3 regions of the Lelliottia sp. EB106-05-01-XG201 genome follow, and region 2 is predicted to be linked to each of the others. Evidence: predicted binding sites of a transcription regulator. Region 2 holds the regulator's gene; each other region holds the start of a gene.
The links. Region 2 encodes CRP, which controls carbon source genes, mostly activating them, when cyclic AMP is high. Its sites were predicted from a motif close to ATGTGANNNNNNTCACAT; they were not measured.
Positions count from the first base shown of each region.

Region 1: a site for CRP is predicted at 2,153-2,170, ahead of AC3WS9_RS11225 (PhzF family phenazine biosynthesis protein). Genes of this name have one in related genera too.
Region 3: a site for CRP is predicted at 2,488-2,505, ahead of AC3WS9_RS06735 (YfcZ/YiiS family protein). Genes of this name have one in related genera too.

Region 1 covers NZ_JBYTDV010000001.1:2,393,417-2,397,634, reverse strand. Annotated here, with positions in the region: gene AC3WS9_RS11235 (MarC family NAAT transporter) at 139-804, shown strand; gene AC3WS9_RS11230 (sugar transporter) at 882-2,078, opposite strand; gene AC3WS9_RS11225 (PhzF family phenazine biosynthesis protein) at 2,254-3,048, shown strand; gene AC3WS9_RS11220 (VOC family protein) at 3,090-3,536, opposite strand; gene AC3WS9_RS11215 (GNAT family N-acetyltransferase) at 3,736-4,218, shown strand; gene ptrR (putrescine utilization regulator PtrR) at 4,172-4,218, opposite strand, start outside.
Region 2 covers NZ_JBYTDV010000001.1:4,325,119-4,329,336, reverse strand. Annotated here, with positions in the region: gene AC3WS9_RS20315 (YccS/YhfK family putative transporter) at 1-1,444, opposite strand, end outside; gene crp (cAMP-activated global transcriptional regulator CRP) at 1,503-2,135, opposite strand; gene AC3WS9_RS20305 (OsmC family protein) at 2,442-2,846, shown strand; gene AC3WS9_RS20300 (phosphoribulokinase) at 2,933-3,802, opposite strand; gene AC3WS9_RS20295 (YheU family protein) at 3,833-4,051, opposite strand; gene AC3WS9_RS20290 (hydrolase) at 4,048-4,218, opposite strand, start outside.
Region 3 covers NZ_JBYTDV010000001.1:1,434,877-1,439,094, reverse strand. Annotated here, with positions in the region: gene fadJ (fatty acid oxidation complex subunit alpha FadJ) at 1-546, opposite strand, end outside; gene fadI (acetyl-CoA C-acyltransferase FadI) at 546-1,856, opposite strand; gene AC3WS9_RS06735 (YfcZ/YiiS family protein) at 2,096-2,380, opposite strand; gene fadL (long-chain fatty acid transporter FadL) at 2,755-4,038, shown strand; gene mlaA (phospholipid-binding lipoprotein MlaA) at 4,084-4,218, opposite strand, start outside.

The DNA.
Region 1 (4,218 bases), 1.9 Mb from region 2:
AGCCTTTTAAAATCATAAACATAACGTCTGGTTATCGGTATGCAGCGGAAAATACTGCTTACGTTCTCATCATGGCTGTGTCCGGCCATTTCACCGTATACTGTGAGGGTTGATTATGGATAAGGACGACAACGCACTATGGTGGAATTATTTCAGGCAATAGGACTTGGGCTGGTGGTGCTGCTGCCGCTGGCGAACCCGTTAACAACCGTGGCGTTGTTCCTGGGGCTGGCAGGGAACATGAACAGCGCCGAACGTAACCACCAGTCGTTAATGGCCTCGGTGTACGTTTTCATCATCATGATGGTGGCCTATTACGCCGGGCAGGTGGTGATGAACACCTTCGGGATTTCGATTCCCGGGTTACGTATTGCGGGGGGCTTGATCGTCGCCTTTATCGGTTTCCGCATGCTGTTCCCGGCGCATAAAGCGCATGAATCGCCGGAAGCGAAAAGCAAATCGGAAGAGATGGAGTCTGAACCTTCCGCCAATATCGCCTTTGTTCCGCTCGCCATGCCAAGCACGGCCGGGCCAGGGACAATTGCGATGATCATCAGCTCCGCGTCAACGGTGCGTGACGGCACGACATTCTCAGCGTGGGTGGTGATGGTGGCGCCGCCGCTGATCTTCGCGATTATCGGCGTGATTTTGTGGGGATGTTTGCGCAGTTCCGGCGCGATCATGCGCTGGGTCGGCAAGGGCGGAATCGAGGCGATTTCCCGTTTGATGGGCTTCCTGCTGGTCTGTATGGGCGTGCAGTTTATTATTAACGGCGTGCTGGAAATTATTAAAACTTACCCTTGATTGCCCGGCGGCGCTACGCTTGCACGGGCCTACGTGTTTTGTAGGCCGGGTAAGCGCAGCGCCACCCGGCAAAAAAACTACCCTCGATCCGTCTGCTCTTCCAGCGCCACCGGCCATTTTCGGAAGATCAGAATCGACCAGATCAACGCCGCCAGCGCCGGAATTGCCCCGAGATAGCCAATCGCCGACATCGAAAAATGCAGGCTGATTTGATTTCCCACCAGTGCGCCCGCGCCAATCCCTAGATTGAAAATCCCCGAGAAGAGCGACATCGCCACATCCGTGGCATCCGGTGCCAGGGCCAGGACTTTCACCTGCATGCCAAGCCCGATAATCATCATCGCCACGCCCCAACAAATACTCAGTATCGCCAGATGGGTTTCGCTGCCTGCGGCAGGCATCAGCAACACCAGGCACAGCATCAACACCCCGATTGCGCCGCTCACCAGCAGCGAAGCGTGTTTATTGCCCAGTTTGCCAAACAGGAGGCTGCCGATGATGCCAGCCCCGCCGAGGAGTAACAGCAGAACCGTGGCGAAACTGGCGCTAAAGCCCGCGACAACCTGCACAAAAGGTTCAATATAGCTGTAGGCCGTGTAGTGGGCGGTGACTACCACCACCGTCAGCAAATAAATGCTCATCAGCGCCGGGCGGCGGAACAGCAGCGGCAGGCTTTTTAGTGAGCCAGAGTGTTCGCTCGGTAATTTCGGCAGAAGCTTGATCAGGCACAGCAGGGTGATCAGCGCGCCCATGCCGATGGCAAAGAAGGTGGTACGCCAGCCGAAATACTGCCCGACGATACGCCCGATCGGCAGACCGAGCACCATCGCCAGCGCGGTGCCGGTCGCCAGCAGGCTCAGGGCCTGAGCGCGTTTTCCTGCCGGGGCAAGACGAATGGCCAGCGACGCGGTTATCGACCAGAAAAGAGCGTGGGCAAAGGCGATACCGATGCGGCTGATCACCAGCACCGTAAAGTTCCAGGCGAGGAACGACAGTACGTGGCTGGCGATGAACAGCACGAAGAGACCGATCAGCAGTTTGCGCCGCTCCATCTGGCTGGTGAGCAGCATAAAGGGCAGGGACATCAACGCCACTACCCAGGCGTAGATGGTCAGCATGATCCCGACCTGCGCCGTTTCCATCTGGAAACTTTTAGCAATATCGGAAAGCAAACCGACGGGGACGAACTCCGTGGTATTAAAGATAAATGCAGCGATGGCAAGCGTGACCACACGTAGCCACGCGACCTTGCGGGAAACCGTGTTCATTGTCATAGATATAGAGGGATTCGTTGCTGAAAAGATGAGAAGGCGATCTTAAAGCCTTCGCTGGCGAAAAGACAACCATTATGTGATGCAGATCTCATAATTTACCTTATCCAGCCCGTAGCGAAGGGCGTTGTTTTCCTTGAAGATAAGGAACAGCACAATAAAAACAGGCGGTACGACAATGCACGAAATTGATTTTTATCTGGTGGATGCCTTCACCGACAAAGCCTTTGGTGGGAATGCGGCCGCGGTTTGCCCGCTGGAAGAGTGGCTTCCGGACGAGACGCTGCTCAGCATGGCGAAACAACACAACCAGTCGGAGACAGCGTTTTTCGTGCGCACCGACGACGGTTTTGAACTGCGCTGGTTCACCACGCAGTATGAGATCGATCTGTGCGGCCACGCTACGCTCGCGGCGTCGCATGTGATTTTTGAATACCTCGATTACCCGCACACGGAAATTGAATTCTCGACGCGCTTTGTCGGCAAACTGACCGTCAAGCGCAACGGCGACTGGCTGACCCTCAACTTCCCGGCCTGGGCAAGTGAAGCCGTTGATAACGCGCCAGCCTTGCTGTTTTATTCGCTGGGCATCCCCGCTGCAAAAGAAGTCCGCGTGGCGCGCGACTATATGGTGGTGCTGGAGAACCAGCAGCAGGTCGAAGCGATTGACCCGGATATCTCGGCGATGATCCCGCTGGATAAGATGGTGTGTATTACCGCACCTGGCGACGAAGTGGATTTTGTCAGCCGCTTCTTCTGCCCGGGCGAGGGCGTCCCGGAAGATCCGGTGACCGGCTCCACCCACAGTATGCTGATCCCTTACTGGAGCGAAAAACTCGGTAAAACCCAGCTGCAGGCTCGCCAGGTGTCGGCCCGCGGCGGCGATTTGCGCTGTGAATTACAGGGCGACCGCGTGCTGATTGGTGGGCAAGCCACGTTGTACCTGAAAGGCAAAATCTTCCTGCGCCAGTAGGGGGTAAATCCGCTTAAGGTGCCCGCGAGGCGGGCATTTTTTTAGATCTTCTGCGCCACATCCCAGATAAAGCCGAAGGGGTCCTGGACGCGGGCTTTCAAATCACCCCAGAACATCTCCGCCGGTTCTTTTAGTACCGTCGCACCGGCCTGTACCATCTCACCGACCAGCGCGACGGCATCATCCACATAGAGGTAGAAGATAAACGGCGTCGGAGTGCCGGAGGTTTGAGGGCTACTCAACTCCGAATCCCAGCCCTCCTGGTTAAGCGTGAAGTTGGTGCCGCGATAGCGAATACGGGCAAAGAGCAGTTCGCCGTTTTCACCTTCCAGTTCGGCGATGGCCACCATACTCATCGCGCCCGTGTAGAAATCCACGGCGGCGCGGACATCCGGTACGTTAAGGGCGGTCGTCAGCCAGGTGAGCCCCATGCCTTCCCACGGGTGAGTGCGATTTTCAACGTTGTTAAACCAGTCCAGTTTTTTCATTTCAGTCTCCTTCTGAGGGCCGTTGTTGGCGAACGAAGGGCATAATAACGCGGGTTAAAAACAAATACTGTATATAATTACAGTGACCCGCATTTTTGGCACTCTTTGTTGGATTATCCTCAAGAAAGATAAGTTAACAGTATGACCAATGGCATCGCGAGGCGGCTATGTTGATAACAAACAACAAAAGGAGCCTGCCATGTATTCCATTACCTCTGAATCTGCCTCTCATCCGGATATTCTGGCGCTGATCGCCGCTCTGGACCGTTATCAAACCGAACTTTACCCGGCGGAAAGTAATCATCTGATCGATCTCACCCAACTGGCGACGGGGTCGCTGCTGATGATGGTGATCCGTGATAACCAGCTTAACGCGGTGGGCTGCGGGGCGATTGTGCTCAACGGGGACGGCAGCGGGGAGATGAAGCGGGTGTATATCGATCCCACTCATCGCGGGCAAAAGCTGGGGGAGAAACTGCTGGCGGCGCTGGAGGACGAAGCCCTTAGCCGCCACTGCCACACCCTGCGCCTCGAAACGGGCATTAAGCAGCATGCGGCGATTCAGCTGTATGAACGCTGCGGGTATCACGTTCGCACGGCTTTCCCACCTTACGCCGAAGATCCGCTTAGCCTGTTTATGGAGAAGGCGTTGGTGGCTGACGTTCGTTTAGCAGTGCTATAA
Region 2 (4,218 bases):
ACTGCTCGCCGTTCAGGGTCAGGAGTTGCAGGGTATATACCGCCGTCACCGTAAACCCGACCATCGCCCAGCCGTAGTTTTTACGGATGATCAGATAGCCCACGAGCGTAATCACCAGCATTCCCGCCAGGGTGTAGCCGTCGGGAACGTGGAAGTGCAGCGTCACCCCGGCAATCACTAACCCGGCAAAAGTCCCGAGCGCCCGGTGAAGAATGCGCACTCGCGTGGCGCCATAGCCGTTCTGGGTGACAAACAGCACGGTCATGAGGATCCAGTAGGGCTTCGGTAAGTGCAGCGCGACACCCATCAGGCTCGCCACGCTGAGCATGACGCTGATGCGCGCGGCGTTGCGCAGGGCGGAGGATTTCAGCGACAGATAGCTTTTCAGCGCAGGCAGCAGCGGCAGACGTTTTTGCTTATCGGCCATCAGGTCGCGGGAGTAGAGCGGGCGCTGGGTGCGCAGCACGCGCGCGATGCGGCTAAAGTGCCATGCGCAGAACTGCCCGACCGGGTTATCCGGATGCTGGCGCGCGATTTTCTCCAGCGCTCCCAGCTGTTTATCCATGGTAAAGCGCGTCGGGTAGCGATGATACAGAATATCGTCCGCCAGCACGCGCAGGCGAGCCGCGACCGTCTGGGCGTTCCAGCGGATCACCGCCTCGGCGTGGCTGCGCTCCACCAGCTTTTGCACCTCCTGCGGGTGATGCAGGCTGACGGAGATATGCTCCTGCAGATCCAGCCCGACCTGGAAGACGCGCAGCAGGCGTTTGTATTCATGATTTTTATTGGCCGCCAGCATGTGCAGCTGCTGATAACACTGGCTGATGAGATCGACCACTTTTTGCTGGCGCGACAGCAGCGGCGGCAGGGACTTTTCCGGGTCCGTGTGCTGCGTCAGCAGGGTGTATTTGGCTTCGCAATATTCGGCGAGCTGGACGTAGAGCAGGCTCAGGGATTCGCGCAGCGGTTGCTCTCGCCACATCCAGAACCAGAACCAGTTAAACAGCCCGTACCACAGCGTGCCGGCGGCATAGATCAGCAGCGGCTCCCAGACGGGCATATTTCCGGCGAGACTCAGCGTGAAAATGGCGGCAATGAGCGATGCGGGCAGCAGGCGGGCGTGAAGCGCGCTGATCTCCGCCGTGACGCCCAGCGTCATCGCCAGCACGGTCAGAATGAGCGGCAGCGGGATATCGCGCGCCAGCAGCAGCTGCACGGCGAGGCTACATCCGGCAAACAGGCAGCCGCCGATAATCAGACGTTTGAAAAAGCGTTTGTGGGGAGTATCGAGACCGGCAATGTTGCAGCAGGCGGGGACGAGAGAAAACAGCAGCCCCTGTTGCAGATGGCCCAGGATCAAACCAACGGCCACGGGAAGACATAACACCAGAGTTTGACGTAGTGCGTAGTTAACTTCCGGGTGATAAATCAGCCTGCGCCACATAGTCGTCAGAGACAAAAACGGCGTGACATCTTGCGATGGCACGCCGGATTTTGCGGAATTAACGGGTCCCGTAGACCACGATAGTTTTACCGTGAGCGGAGATCAGGTTTTGATCTTCCAGCATTTTCAGGATACGACCTACGGTTTCGCGAGAACAGCCCACGATCTGACCAATTTCCTGACGGGTAATTTTAATTTGCATACCGTCCGGGTGGGTCATGGCGTCAGGTTGTTTCGCCAGGTTCAGCAGCGTCTGCGCGATGCGACCGGTGACGTCCAGGAAGGCGAGGTTGCCCACTTTCTCGGAAGTGACCTGCAGGCGGCGAGCCATCTGCGAAGAAAGGCGCATCAGGATGTCCGGGTTCACCTGGATCAGCTGACGGAATTTCTTGTAGGAGATCTCAGCGACTTCACACGCGGTTTTCGCACGCACCCAGGCGCTACGTTCCTGGCCTTCTTCAAACAGGCCCAGTTCACCGATGAAATCGCCCTGGTTCAGATAAGAAAGGATCATCTCTTTCCCTTCTTCATCTTTGATCAGCACTGCCACCGAGCCTTTGACGATGTAATACAACGTTTCCGCTTTTTCACCCTGGTGAATCAGCGTGCTCTTCGATGGGTACTTATGAATGTGGCAATGAGACAAGAACCATTCGAGAGTCGGGTCTGTTTGCGGTTTGCCAAGCACCATGCGCTGTTATCCTCTGTTATAAGCTGTCTCAGAGTCAAAATCGCATCCTGACTCTGGGGTTGCAATCGAATTCTTACCCGTACCTGGGAAGTGGCTGTCGCACTGTTCGCAGCCAGTAAAGTTTGATGTCCTCTGCATACATGTGTAACGTCAATGTATTACTGTAGCATCGAGACTGTTTTAGCATAGCTTTAGCCGCGTGTCTCCTGGTGTCTCGCTTCAGCATGATGCAGGTCGCCTTCCGTTGCGAGAATTGTAACGCACGCGTAATCTGTTCATAAAAATGCAACTTCGGAGTTAATAAAAATGCAAGCGCGTGTGAAATGGGTTGAAGGTTTAACGTTCCTTGGCGAATCCGCTTCAGGGCACCAGATTTTGATGGACGGTAACTCCGGAGATAAAGCGCCAAGCCCGATGGAAGTGGTGCTGATGGCGGCTGGCGGGTGCAGCGCAATTGACGTGGTGTCGATTCTGCAAAAAGGCCGTCACGATGTGACCGACTGCGAAGTGAAGCTGACCTCAGAGCGTCGCGAAGAAGCGCCGCGTCTGTTTACGCATATCAATCTGCATTTTATTGTCACCGGTAAAGAGCTGAAAGATGCCGCGGTGTCCCGCGCGGTGGATTTGTCTGCGGAGAAGTACTGCTCTGTGGCGCTGATGCTGGAAAAAGCGGTGAAGATTACCCATTCGTATGAAGTGATTGACGCTTAATTCGTTGGCGGGTGGCGCTTCGCTAACCCGCCCTACGTTCGTGCTTTTGTAGGCCGGATAAGCGCAGCGCCATCCGGCATCAAACCTCAGGCGATCTTCTTGCCTTCCATCAACCGCTGCACCAGCGGCATCATGATCAACTCCATCGCCAGCCCCATCTTCCCGCCCGGCACCACCAGCGTATTGATATGCGAAATGAATGAGCCCTGCAGCATCGCCAGCAGCCACGGGTAATCGATGCCTTCCAGGTTACGGAAATGGATCACCACAAAGCTTTCATCTAGCGAAGGAATGGTTTTCGCCGCAAACGGGTTAGAGGTGTCGACTGTCGGAACGCGCTGGAAGTTGATGTGGGTGCGGGAAAACTGCGGCGTCAGGAAGTTAATGTAATCCTCCATCGAACGCACCACCGAATCCATCACCGCTTCGCGCGAATGGCCGCGCTCGCTCATGTCGCGGGTCAGCTTTTGAATCCACTCCAGATTGACAATCGGCACCACGCCGACCAGCAGATCCACGTGGCGCGCCACGTCATGCTGCGGCGTCACCACGCCGCCGTGCAATCCTTCGTAAAACAGCACGTCAGTCGGCTCCGGCAGGGGCTGCCACGGAGTAAATGTGCCTGGTACCTGATTCCAGGGTACCGCTTCGTCGTAGGTGTGCAGGTACTTGCGCGACTGGCCTTTGCCCGTGTGGCCGTAGTCCTGAAAGGTTTGTTCCAGCAGGCCAAAGTCGTTGGCGTCTGGCCCGAAGTAGCTGATGTGCTTGCCTAAATCGCGGGCTTTGCGGATAGCCATGTCCATTTCAGGACGGGTGAAGCGATGAAAGCTATCGCCCTCCACCTCGGCCGCGCGCAGGTTGAGCTGCGCGAAGATCTTGCGAAAAGCGAGGCTGGTGGTGGTGGTTCCCGCACCACTCGAACCCGTGACGGCAATAACCGGATGTCTGGCGGACATAGCAACTCCCTGAATGGAAAGATGGAACAATCAACCGCGAAACTGATTGCGCGGCATGATGTTGACCGTTTCGTGCAGTTCAGACCACACCAGTAACACCTCGCCGCTTTGTAGCTGCCGTTTGACATCGGCGACCTTTTGTTCGAGCGAACGCTCATGTTCACCATAATCGGTGCCTTCGCGTAATACAAAGCTTTCAATCAGGCTATCCAGCGTTTCGGGAGCCAGATCCTGCCAGGGAATCATCATTTTACTCTCTCCAGAAAAGGGGTTAACCAGTCAGGGATGCGCGATTCCAGCCACATTTTCGGGCGACGCAAGGTGCCGGTGATAAAGCCGACGTGGCCGCCGTGTTCCGTCAGTTGATACTGCACGTTCGCCGGCAGATGTTCCGGCGCGGGAATGGAGTGATGATC
Region 3 (4,218 bases), 2.9 Mb from region 2:
GGCCTTTAATGCCTGACGAGGGCGAAGCTGTTTCCCGGTCAAAATCATCTCCAGCGCGGTACTTACGCCAATCAGGCGCGGCAATCGCTGAGTTCCACCCGAGCCGGGTAACAGCCCGAGCTGCACTTCCGGCAGACCGAGGACAGTTTTCGCATCATCCGTACAGATACGGCTGTGACACGCCAGCGCCAGCTCCAGGCCACCGCCGAGGCAAGCGCCGTGGATCGCGGCGATCGCCGGGATCGGCAAGGCGTGGATCTCCGCCATGATCTGCTGGCCCTGACGGGCAAGCTGCTCCGCCTCCTGCGCACTGCTGGCGCGGGCGATCATGTTGATATCGGCACCGGCGATAAAATTATCGGGCTTGGCGGAGATAAAAATCAGCCCGCGAATCTCTTTGTTTTCGCGGATCTGCTTGAGGATCGCGCGCACCTGAACGCCGAACTCGGCTTTCAGGGTATTCATCTTCTCGCCCGGCACGTCGATGGTGACGACGGCGATATTATCCAGACGGACCTTCAGGTCAAAAGCGGAAGTCGTTTCCATTATTCAGCCTCCAGAACCATCGCCGCGCCCAGACCGCCCGCCGCACAGGCGGTGACCAGACCAAAACCGCCGCCGCGACGGCGAAGTTCATGTAGCGTTTGCGTAATCATGCGTGCCCCGGTGGCGGCAAACGGGTGGCCGTAGGCAATGGAGCCGCCCAGCACGTTAAATTTGCTCTCATCCACTTCACCGGTGGCATGGGTGCGGCCCAGTACATCGCGGGCAAAGCGTTCGCTACCTAACAGCTGCAGGTTAGCCAGCGTTTGTGCCGCAAAGGCTTCGTGCATATCGATCAGTGTTAAATCGGCCATCGTTAATCCGGCGCGTTCGAGCGCCAGCGGCGTGGACCACGCCGGACCCAGCAGCATGTCCTGCCAGACGTCGATGGCGGTGAAAGCGTAGCTGCGCAGATAGCCCAGCGGGACCAGCCCCAGCTCTTTGGCGCGGGACTCGGTCATCAGGATCACCGCCGCCGCGCCGTCGGTCAGAGGCGTGCTGTTCGCCGCCGTGACGGTTCCGTGTTTGCGGTCGAATGCTGGGCGTAATTTTGCATAATCCGCCAGCGTCGAATTGCCACGAATGTTGTTATCTTCGGCGAGAGGCTCACGGAACGGCGGGATGTAGGCCGTCATGACTTCGTTGGAGAGTTTGCCCTCGGACCACGCCAGCGCCGCGCGCTGATGGGAACGATGGGCCAGGGCATCCTGCTGCTCACGGGTAATGCCATAGGTTTTCGCCATCTGCTCGGCGGTATCGCCCATCCGCAGGCCGGTAGAGTATTCCGCAACCGCAGGCGGGACGGGCGCAAGATCGCGCAGGCGAAGACGAGAAAAGAGTTTGAGGCGCTGCCCCATGGTGCGGGCTTTGTTGACGTCCACCAGCACGCGGGCCAGCTTTTTGCTGACGCCAATCGGCAGAACAGACGAAGAATCGGCCCCGCCCGCAATGCCCGCACGAATAGTCCCGGTGATCAGACTTTCCGCCACGTTAGCGACGGCCTGGAAGCTGGTCGCACAGGCACGGCTGACGCTGTAGGCGTCCGTATGGACGTTCATTCCGGTGCCTAGCACGATTTCGCGGGCGATGTTGGGCGCTTCGGGCATTTGAACCACCTGCCCAAATACCAGCTGTTCAATGACCTCAGGGGGTATTTCGCTGCGTGCCAGCATCTCCCCCACTACCATTTTCCCCAGATCGACAGCCGGTATTCCGTGAAATGCCGTCGCCTGACGTGCAAACGGAGTACGCAATCCACTGACAATGGCAATGCGATCACCCTGACGGGTGACGAGCGGTAATGCCTGACTCATAACAGTCCCCTGTAAATAACCTGATGCTCAAAGTGGTCTGACCTGATAACAGTTTTAACCATATTTTTACATTGAGCCAATCGGGGAAGCGAAAAATTGCGAGGTAAGACACAGAGAAGAAAAGAAAATGCCCCGGCGCAGGCAGGGGCATTTGAGGTGGTTTTTGTCGGGTGGCGCTTCGCCTTACCCGACCTACAAAACCGTAGGCCCGTTCAAGCGAAGCGCCGCCGGGCACAAAATTAACGCAACCCGAGCTGGAAGATCAGTGTTTCAGCTTCACACGCAAAAACGAAATCGATGTCGAGCTTCACGCCACCGTCCACTTCCGTGAGGGAAGATTTGATTTCACACGGATCGGATTCCACGTCACGCGCGCGTTTGGTCAACGCGGTCAAGGTCTCTTCAGCATCCGAACGTTTGCTAAATACACGGCTGTAAGACGCGGTGCAATCGGTGTTATCCATGATGGTACCGACATCCATACAGCAGCAAACCGGGGTTTCATCAGCACTGCATTTACTCATAGCTCAAGTTCCTCTGCGTTTTCGCGCACGGCGCGAGATAAATACGTTGCTGATATTTTACGCCCTGGCTGAAGGTCTCTCCAGCCGTTAATGGCGCAAACGGGGATAAGTGACCGTTATCACACTAAAAAATGATCTAACGCAAAAATCACCCTTTATGGTGAGTGCCGGTGGTCGCATTTTTGCCACCTGGATCTCGTTTCAAAAAACATCTTTGAAAAACTTCAGAAACAAACTTGCAACATCCCATCTGGTCCGACCTATACTCTCGCCACTGGTCTGATTTCTAAGTGTTACCACAGACCCTACACTTCGCGCTCCTGTTACTCTATGTAACATATATTGCATAAAAATAACTCAATGAGGTTATGGTCATGAGCCAGAAAACCCTGTTCAAAAAGACTGCGCTGGCAGTCGCAGTGGCAATCGTATCAACGTCCGCCTGGTCCGCGGGCTTCCAGCTTAACGAATTTTCTTCCTCTGGCCTTGGCCGTGCATATTCCGGGGAAGGCGCTATTGCCGATGACGCAGGCAACGTGAGCCGTAACCCGGCGCTGATCACTATGTTTGATCGCCCTACCTTCTCTGCGGGTGCGGTCTTCATCGATCCAGACGTGAATGTCTCCGGTAATTCTCCATTCACTGGAGCCAGCCTGAAAGCAGATAACATCGCCCCAACGGCATGGGTTCCAAACCTGCACTTTGTCGCACCTATTAATGACCAGTTCGGCTGGGGCGCTTCGGTGACCTCTAACTACGGGCTGGCCACTGAATTTAATACCAACTATCCAGCAGGTGAGTACGCCGGTAAAACCGATCTGACCACCGTTAACCTGAACCTGAGCGGCGCTTACCGTCTGAACGACAGCTGGAGCTTCGGTCTGGGCTTTGACGCCGTCTACGCTGATGCGAAGATCGAACGTTACGCGGGTGAACAAACTGCCGCACTGCCGAAAAACAGCAACAAAATCGCCAGCCTGAAGGGTGATGAGTGGGGCTACGGCTGGAACGCGGGTATCCTGTATGAGCTGGACAAAAACAACCGTTGGGGCTTCACCTACCGTTCAGAAGTGAAAATTGACTTCGACGGCGATTATAAGAGCGGCATCCTGTCACCAGTGAATGGCATGGTACCAGGCGCGGGCACCACTATTCCGTGGGGCACCTCTGGTCAAACTATCCCTGGCTCACTCACGCTGCATCTGCCAGAAATGTGGGAAGTGTCCGGTTATAACCGCGTTGCGCCACAGTGGGCGGTTCACTACAGCCTGGCTTACACCAGCTGGAGCCAGTTCCAGGAGCTGAAAGCGACCGGAAGCAATGGTCAGACGCTGTTCTACAAAGACGAAAGCTTCAAAGATGCCTACCGTATCGCGCTGGGTACGACCTACTATATGGATGACAGCTGGACGTTCCGTACCGGTATCGCATTTGATGATAGCCCGGTTCCGGCTGACAAACGTTCTATCTCTATCCCGGATCAGGACCGCTTCTGGCTGAGCGCAGGTGCCACTTACGCGTTCAATAAAGATGCTTCCGTCGATGCAGGTATTTCTTACATGCACGGGCAGAAAGTGACCTTCCAGGAAGGCCCGTATAAGTTTACTTCTGAAGGGAAAGCCTGGCTGTATGGCATGAACTTCAACTACGCGTTCTAATCGCGTCGTCATTAAAAAAGGTGAGCATTTGCTCACCTTTTTCTTTTATTCTTTATCTATCTCAGAAAGCTCATTCTCGATGGCTTTGGCGTTCGGATTATCTTCCGGTTTCAGCTTGCCGCCGTTGGCGATGAAGTCATGATTCTGGAAGTAAGCTTCGCGGACCATAATGTACGGGTC